Regions from separate parts of the Enterobacter sp. K510 genome, predicted to be linked through region 2. Evidence: predicted binding sites of a transcription regulator. Region 2 holds the regulator's gene; the other holds the start of a gene.
The links. The regulator PhoB, encoded in region 2, activates phosphate uptake and scavenging genes when phosphate is short. The targets are predictions, from matches to a motif close to CTGTCATAAAACTGNCNNAT.
Positions count from the first base shown of each region.

Region 1 (4,229 bases), on a different contig from region 2:
GCTTCAACCGCCGCGTTGAGCGCCAGGATATTGGTCTGGAACGAAATACCGTCAATGACGCTGATGATGTCGACAATCTTCACGGATGAGTCATTAATTCTGCTCATCGTGCTGACCACCTCGTTCACCACCGAGGCCCCTTCCCGCGCGGCGCCCGATACCTGGCTGGAGAGCTTGTTTGCTGCCTGCGCGTTATCGGCGTTCTGGCGTACCGTGCTGGTCAGCTCTTCCATCGAGGCTGCGGTTTCCACAATCGACGATGACTGATCTTCGGTACGGGCTGACAGATCGCGGTTGCCGCCAGCGATCTGGCGCGATGCCGAAGAGATCGCCTGCGCGCTTTGCCCTACCTGCTGCATTAATTCCTGCAAATAGGTAATAAAGGCATTGAAGTTCTGAATGATAGCGTTAAATTCCGGGCTTTTACTCTCGGTTAAGCGTTGGGTCAGGTCAGCGCCACCTCTGGACAGTGCCTGGATATTGTTATTTAACAGGCTGACGTTTCTGAATATGTTGCGCACAAAAATCATTAAGACGAGGATTAAGACGATCCCCAGCGTTAACTGAACAATAGTTAATTTGGTCAGAATAGAATTCGATGCCTGCTCCAGCTTACTGGCTGGCAGATCGACGGCCAGGAACCAGGGGCTGCCTTCAATGGGCAGCACAAATAACGCGTGCTCACCGTCCGATCCAGAATACTTTCCTTCATAAGACTTTTGTTGGCCGGTATTCAGCAGCGACAATAATGCCTGAGAAGATGGCAGATTAAGGTCACGTAAATTATTCAGCGCCTTGCCGCCTTCTGTGGAAGCGCCATTACCGACGATTTTTCCGTCCTGCTCAATAATCAGAACGTTACCCTCAACCGCTTTACTCATGTCTGCGGCCAGCTGATTGAAAAAGCCGAGCGTCACGTCAATGGTCGCCACGCCCCAGGGTTTACCGTCACGCCATATCGCCATGGCGCAGTTAGTCCGCGGCTGTGGGCTGGCAGCATCCTGATAAGCACGCGCCCAGGCACATTCGCCTTTGGCGGCGTTCAGGCCGTCTTTATACCAGGGCTGTTCCCAGTATTTGTCTGCTTCCGGCTGGTTCCACACGGTATTGACCTGCAGTACTCCACCGGCATCGCGGGCAAAGAAGGTGCTGAACTTCTCGCGCTCAGGATCGCGCAGACGGGGTAATGGCCAGATACCGCCGCCGAACACATTCTGATCGCCATACTGGTTTACCAGATTTGGCAGCAGTTGATCGATCTGCGCACTGTCGAGGGTGCCGACAAGTTCAGTGATGGTTTTTTGCTGCGCTTTCACGCGGTTCATTTGTTCTTTAATAGCGTTACTTTGCAGGGCAACGGTATGACGAACCAGTTCCGTTTCCGTGGCGACAATTTGCGGCGAGACAAAATGCTTAATCACGAAAAACGTAACCAGCACTAAAATAAAGAAAAATCCAACAAGAAGCAGGCTAAAACGACCCTGGGTGGTTTTCCATAGCATGATAAATATGACTCAGGTAGGGGAGGTATAGAATGGATAACGGCATAACGCTCAATAACTTTAATTTTATAAATTAGTTAGCAGTGAACGCTTATATAATTAATGGCTGCGGAAAAGCGGAGAAATAAAATAGCCCGATTCTTATCGGGCTATTTGCTAAAAATATTTTGAGTCTATCAAAATTTATTTATCGCTGAGTGCCTGCGCACACGCCCAGGCGCTGGCCCAGGCCCACTGGAAGTTATAGCCGCCCAGCCAGCCGGTGACATCCATCACCTCGCCAATAAAATACAGTCCAGGCACATTACGCGCTTCCATGGTGCGTGACGACAGCTCATGGGTATCCACGCCGCCGAGGGTCACTTCCGCCGTGCGGTAGCCTTCGGTACCGTTTGGCTGCACCCTCCACCGGGTCAGCGTTTCAATAAGCGCCTGCTGGTCGCGTGGGTTAAGCTGCTTCAGGGTCACATCCGGGATCTGTCCCAGCGACTGTAAGCACTCCACCAGTCGCTTCGGCAGGTGCATCGCCAGCGTGTTTTTCAGGCTCTGGTTCGGATGTGCCGCCCGCTGCTCATTGAGGACGCTTTCAGGATCGCATTCCGGCAGCAAATTAATGGTGACGAATTCACCCGGCTGCCAGTAGTTGGAAATTTGCAGGATCGCCGGGCCGGACAGACCGCGATGGGTGAAGAGCAGGTTTTCACGGAATACCGTGCCGTATTCCGCCTCGATCACTGCGGGCACCGACACGCCGGAAAGCGTTTGTAACTGCTCCAGTAATGGTTTATGCAACGTGAAAGGCACCAGGCCTGCCCGTGTCGGCAGCACTTTAAGGCCAAACTGTTCGGCAATTTTATAGCCGAAGGGCGTTGCGCCAAGGCCCGGCATGGAAAGGCCGCCGCTGGCGATCACCAGTTTGTCGGCGCTGACGGTATCGCCGTTCAGCGTCAGCGTATAACCGTCGTCATCGCGGGCCACCTCAAGCACCTCAGTGCGCAGTCGCATCACTACTTTTCCCGCTGTACATTCTGCCACCAGCATATCAACGATCTGCTGGGCGGAATCGTCGCAGAACAGCTGTCCGAGGGTCTTCTCATGCCACGCGATACCGTGTCTGCCGACCAGATCGATAAAATCCCACTGGGTATAACGTGCGAGGGCAGATTTACAAAAATGCGGGTTCTGGCTCAGATAAGCCGCAGGGTCGACATAAAGGTTAGTAAAGTTACAGCGGCCCCCGCCAGACATCAGGATCTTACGGCCCGGTTTTTTACCGTTATCGAGTAACAGGACGCGCTTACCTGCCTGTCCGGCCTGCGCGGCGCAAAACATTCCGGCCGCTCCGGCGCCAATTACGATGGCATCAAACCTTTCCACACGACGATCCTCTTGATTAATGAGCGGCGAATTGTAAATTTTCGCCGCTGGTCGCACCAGCAAAAATATGTCAATTCGATGACAGCTATTTGAAAAATAAAAGATAATTGTTTTTACGCTTTTACAACCTAAGGAAAATTATCAAAAAAAGTCTATATTTCACTTTCCCCGCACCGCGGTTGTCCACGATAATGCGCCGCGTTCATGACCTCAAAATGGCGTAACGTATATGCTACATTTATTTGCCGGCCTGGATTTACATACCGGGTTATTACTTCTTCTTGCTCTGGTCTTTGTCCTGTTTTACGAAGCCATCAATGGCTTCCATGACACGGCGAACGCGGTGGCAACGGTTATCTATACCCGTGCGATGCGTTCTCAACTCGCGGTCATTATGGCTGCGGTGTTCAACTTTTTCGGCGTTCTGCTGGGTGGACTGAGCGTGGCCTATGCGATTGTGCATATGCTGCCAACGGATCTTCTGCTCAACGTCAGCTCGGCGCATGGCCTCGCCATGGTGTTCTCAATGTTAACGGCGGCGATTATCTGGAACCTCGGCACCTGGTACCTGGGTCTGCCGGCCTCCAGCTCTCACACCCTGATTGGCGCGATTATCGGTATTGGTTTAACCAATGCGCTGATGACCGGCTCTTCTGTGGTGGACGCGCTTAACATTCCTAAAGTTATCAATATCTTCGGCTCGCTGATCATCTCGCCTATCGTTGGCCTGGTGTTCGCAGGCGGGCTGGTATTTTTGCTGCGTCGTTTCTGGAACGGCAGCAAAAAACGCGACCGCATTCATATGACTCCGGCAGAGCGTGAAAAGAAAGACGGCAAGAAAAAGCCGCCATTCTGGACGCGTATTGCCCTGATCCTGTCCGCTATCGGCGTGAGTTTTTCTCACGGCGCTAACGATGGTCAGAAAGGTATCGGCCTGATCATGCTGGTTCTGATCGGCGTAGCGCCAGCGGGCTTTGTGGTGAACATGAACGCCTCCGGTTATGACATCACCCGTACCCGTGACGCGGTAAATAACGTCGAGACCTACTTCCAGCAGCATCCTGCGCTGCTGCAAAAAGCCACCGGTGTGGACCCGCTGATCCCGACGCCGGAAGAAGTGGCGTCCAAACCGAACGAGTTCCATTGCCATCCGGGCCGCGCCATTAACGCGCTGGACCGCGCTAAAGCAATGCTGACCAATATCGAAAGCTACGACAAACTGCCGGTAGAACAGCGCGGCCAGCTGCGTCGCATTTTGCTGTGTATCTCTGATATTACCGACAAAGTGGCCAAACAGCCGGATGTCAGCGCTGAAGACCAGCGTCTGCTGAAGAAGCTGAAAGGCGATAT
Region 1 is NZ_JBNRLQ010000005.1:247,861-252,089, reverse strand. Features, by position in the region: gene ACQUTD_RS10910 (methyl-accepting chemotaxis protein) at 1-1,502, opposite strand, end outside; gene ACQUTD_RS10905 (aminoacetone oxidase family FAD-binding enzyme) at 1,686-2,879, opposite strand; gene pitA (inorganic phosphate transporter PitA) at 3,109-4,229, shown strand, end outside.
Region 1: pitA (inorganic phosphate transporter PitA) is a predicted target of PhoB. The motif match lies at 2,945-2,964, and genes of this name have one in related genera.

Region 2 (4,229 bases):
TGGCGCTTGTCTTTATATTGCTGACGAATAGCCCCAAGCCGCAGATCCCAGGCGGCGATCTGCGTGTCCATCTCCGCCAGTTCCTGCTGCTGTTGCGCCTGACGTTTTGCCAGCGCAACAAACTGCGGGTGCAGCATTGCCAGCTGTTGACGCCCGCTGCGGCCCGCTAAGTGCTGTTGTAAATGAGCGCTTACTTCTTCCAGATTCAGATTCAGCGGGGAAGGCGGCAGGGCGGCGAGCGCCTGTTCTGTTGTACGGATTGTATTTTGCAGCTCCGCCCGCTGTTTTTCATCCCGCTGCTGCTGGGCAAAGGTCAGACGCCAGCCCGCCAGTTCCGCGCTCCATAAGCGAAAATGATCGTTTTCGCTGAGCCACTGCTGCACCTGCGCCACATCGTTTTTCAGGGTGGTAGCGGTAATATTCGCCAGTTGCCAGGTCTGTTGCAGCCCGGTGCGCACCTGTTGTAAGCGAGTATTCACATTTTCGTGCTGGCCCTGCGCGAGGCGTAACGCCTGCTGGCGCTCCTGTAACTGCTGCCAGTGGGGACGTAATTTTTCCGCAGGCAGGGCGCGGGTCAGCTTTTCCAGTTCCGGGGCGGCGGCCTCTAATGCCGCATGCGCGGCGGTCAGCGCCTCGTGCGCCCGCTGGCGTTCGCCGCTCAGCCGGTGGCTTTCACTCAGCCACTGATGATGTCCCTGCGCCTGCTGCTGCCCGGCGAGCAGCTGTTTTTCTTCGTCAGTAAGTGCCTGCAAACCTGCGCTGAGCGTCTGTGCCTGTTCGTCGCTTAACAGCTGCACGCCGTCGGCCTGGGCCTGGAGTTTTTCCAGCTCCAGTCGTGCGGTTTTATGCTTTTCGAAGACCATCGCGGAGATCTGACCGTAGATCTCGGTGCCGGTCAGCTCTTCCAGTAGTTCGGCGCGCTCGCGGGGTTTGGCATTGAGGAAGGCCGCAAACTGGCCCTGGGAGAGCAGCATCGAGCGGGTGAAACGACCATAGTCCAGCCCGGTCAGGGTGGCGGTCAGATCCAGTTTGTCTTTCACTTTATCGGCAAGGATTTTGCCATCGGCGCACAGCGCCAGCTCCACGCGCGGCGCCTGCAAATTACCGTCCGGTTGATTGCGGGCGCGGTTCTGGCTCCAGAAAGCGCGGTAAGCCACGCCTTTGACCTCAAACTCCACTTCCGCCAGACATTCAGCGGTATCGCGGGTCATCAGATCGTTTTGCGACTGGGAGACGCTGCTCAGACGCGGCGTTTCGTGATACAGCGCCAGACAGATGGCGTCGAGCAGGGTGGTTTTGCCCGCCCCCGTCGGCCCGGTGATGGCAAACAGCCCATTACTGGCGAACGGCTCGGCGGTGAAATCGATTTTCCATTCCCCTTTCAGGGAGTTGATATTTTTCAGGCGCAGACTGAGGATCTTCATGCGTCGTCTTCCTCCGTCAGGGCGTCAACGGTTTGCGCGAACAGCGTCTGTAATCGCGCGTTTTGCGCCTCGTCGAGGCTTTCCAGCGCCAGCCGACGCTCAAAGACTTCTTCCACCTTCAGTTCACTCAGGGTTTCGCGCAGTTCGCTCGCCAGCAGGCGTTCGCGCTGCTCCCGGCTGCGGCGCACCAGCAACACTTCCACCGGCAGATCCCCGGTAAGCGCCTGGATTTTCCGTTGCGCGTCCGCCAGGTATTCATCGGTGGTGATTTCAATATCCAGCCACACCGGCGGGCTGACCGGCTGGTCGCGCCATTGCTCAAGCTGTTCGCCAATAGCCGCCAGATCGCCTTTGATCACCGCCAGTTGCTGAGTAACCGGCACCGTCAGCGGCGTCACCTCCGCCAGCCTGCCGTCGCTGAAGGTCACCAGGTTGACGCTTTTCGGCCTGCCGGTTTCATCAAAACTTAACGCGATGGGCGAGCCGCAATAACGGATATGTTCCTGACCGCCCACCAGCTGCGGACGGTGAATATGGCCGAGAGCAAGATAATCCACCGGCGGGAAGTTCTGTGCCGGGAAAGCGTCCAGCGTGCCGATATAAATGTCACGTACCGCGTCACTTTTGCTGGCTCCGACGGTGGTCAGATGGCCGCTGGCAATAACCGGCAGCCTCTGCTCCCCGCGCAGGGCACAGGCTTCTTCATACTGCTGCTGGTAATACGCTGTGATGCTGGTCAGCAAAAGCTGTTGTTTCTGGCTGCCCGATAACCCGGCCTGGCTTAACACGATGTCGCGCGGGCGTAAAAACGGCACCGGGCAGAACACCGCGCCCGGCGTGCCGTCCCGGCGTTTGAGCATAAAGGGCGCGCTGCCAGCGGTGGCGACCACAGTGGTATTTAAAAAGGCGAGAATTTCGCGGGATTCGTTAAGCGTGGCGACGGAATCGTGGTTACCCGCCAGCACCACCAGGTGACAGCCGGTTTGCTGCAAATTCACCACAAAGCGGTTGTAGAGTTCGCGGGCGTAGCTCGGCGGCGAGCCGGTATCAAAAATGTCGCCTGCGACAATAATCACATCCACCTGCTGTTCTTCCGCGGTTTTCAGCAGCCAGTCAAGAAAGGCGGCATGTTCAGCGGCCCGGCTTTTGCTGTAAAAGTTTTGACCCAGGTGCCAGTCAGAGGTGTGAAGAAGACGCATAACGATCCCATGGCAAAAAAGCGTGAAGCCGATTATAAACGTTAAGCGGCGTGAAGATAGTTATCGGTTTTTTCACGAGTGTCATAAAACAATGGCTTGAGTCATCAGGCAGTCATCATTTTCATAAATCTGTCATAAATCTGACGCATAATGCCACCGCAACATATACTGGCGACTTAATAAATACAGGGCAAATTATGGCGAGACGCATTCTGGTCGTGGAAGATGAAGCTCCAATTCGTGAAATGGTATGCTTTGTCCTCGAGCAAAACGGCTTCCAGCCTGTCGAAGCGGAAGATTATGACAGCGCGGTGAACCAGTTGAATGAACCCTGGCCCGATCTCATTTTGCTCGACTGGATGCTACCGGGCGGTTCCGGTATTCAGTTTATCAAACATGTGAAGCGTGAAGCCCTGACCCGTGATATTCCGGTGATGATGCTTACCGCCCGCGGCGAGGAAGAAGATCGCGTACGTGGTCTGGAAACCGGGGCGGATGATTACATCACCAAGCCGTTCTCGCCAAAAGAGCTGGTGGCGCGTATTAAAGCCGTGATGCGCCGCATCTCGCCGATGGCGGTGGAAGAGGTGATCGAAATGCAGGGCCTGAGCCTGGATCCCACTTCCCACCGCGTGATGACCGGCGAAAATCCCCTCGATATGGGGCCTACCGAATTTAAGCTATTACACTTCTTTATGACCCATCCGGAGCGTGTCTACAGCCGGGAACAGTTGCTGAACCATGTGTGGGGCACCAACGTTTACGTTGAAGATCGCACGGTTGACGTGCATATTCGCCGCCTGCGTAAAGCGCTGGAACATAGCGGCCACGATCGTATGGTACAGACCGTCCGCGGCACGGGTTATCGTTTTTCGACCCGTTTCTAACATCTGAAGGGAGTGTGACGCGTGCTGGAACGGCTGTCATGGAAAAGGCTGGTGCTGGAGCTGGTGCTGTGTTGCATCCCGGCGCTGGTGCTCGGCGCCATATTTGGTTATCTGCCGTGGTTTTTGCTGGCGGCCGTCACCGGATTACTGGTCTGGCATTTCTGGAACTTACTGCAACTCTCCTGGTGGCTCTGGGTGGACAGAAGCATGACGCCGCCGCCGGGCCACGGTAGCTGGGAGCCGCTGTTATACGGGCTGCACCAGATGCAGATGCGTAACAAAAAACGCCGTCGCGAACTGGGCAGCCTGATCAAACGCTTCCGCAGCGGCGCGGAGTCGCTGCCGGACGCCGTGGTGCTTACCACCGCAGAAGGCGTGATCTTCTGGTGTAACGGTCTGGCGCAGCAACTGCTGGGCCTGCGCTGGCCGGACGATAACGGCCAGAACATCCTTAACCTGCTGCGTTATCCCGAATTCACCCAGTACCTGAAGCGTCAGGAATTCCTTAAGCCCCTCAATCTGGTGCTGAATAATGGCCGCCATCTGGAAATTCGCGTCATGCCCTACAGCGATCAGCAACTGCTGATGGTGGCGCGTGATGTCACGCAGATGCATCAGCTGGAAGGCGCGCGCCGTAACTTCTTCGCCAACGTCAGCCATGAACTGCGCACGCCATTGACGGTATTGCAGGGCTATCTGGAGATGATGCAGGAGCAGAC
Region 2 is NZ_JBNRLQ010000003.1:382,049-386,277, reverse strand. Features, by position in the region: gene sbcC (exonuclease subunit SbcC) at 1-1,424, opposite strand, end outside; gene sbcD (exonuclease subunit SbcD) at 1,421-2,623, opposite strand; gene phoB (phosphate response regulator transcription factor PhoB) at 2,821-3,510, shown strand; gene phoR (phosphate regulon sensor histidine kinase PhoR) at 3,532-4,229, shown strand, end outside.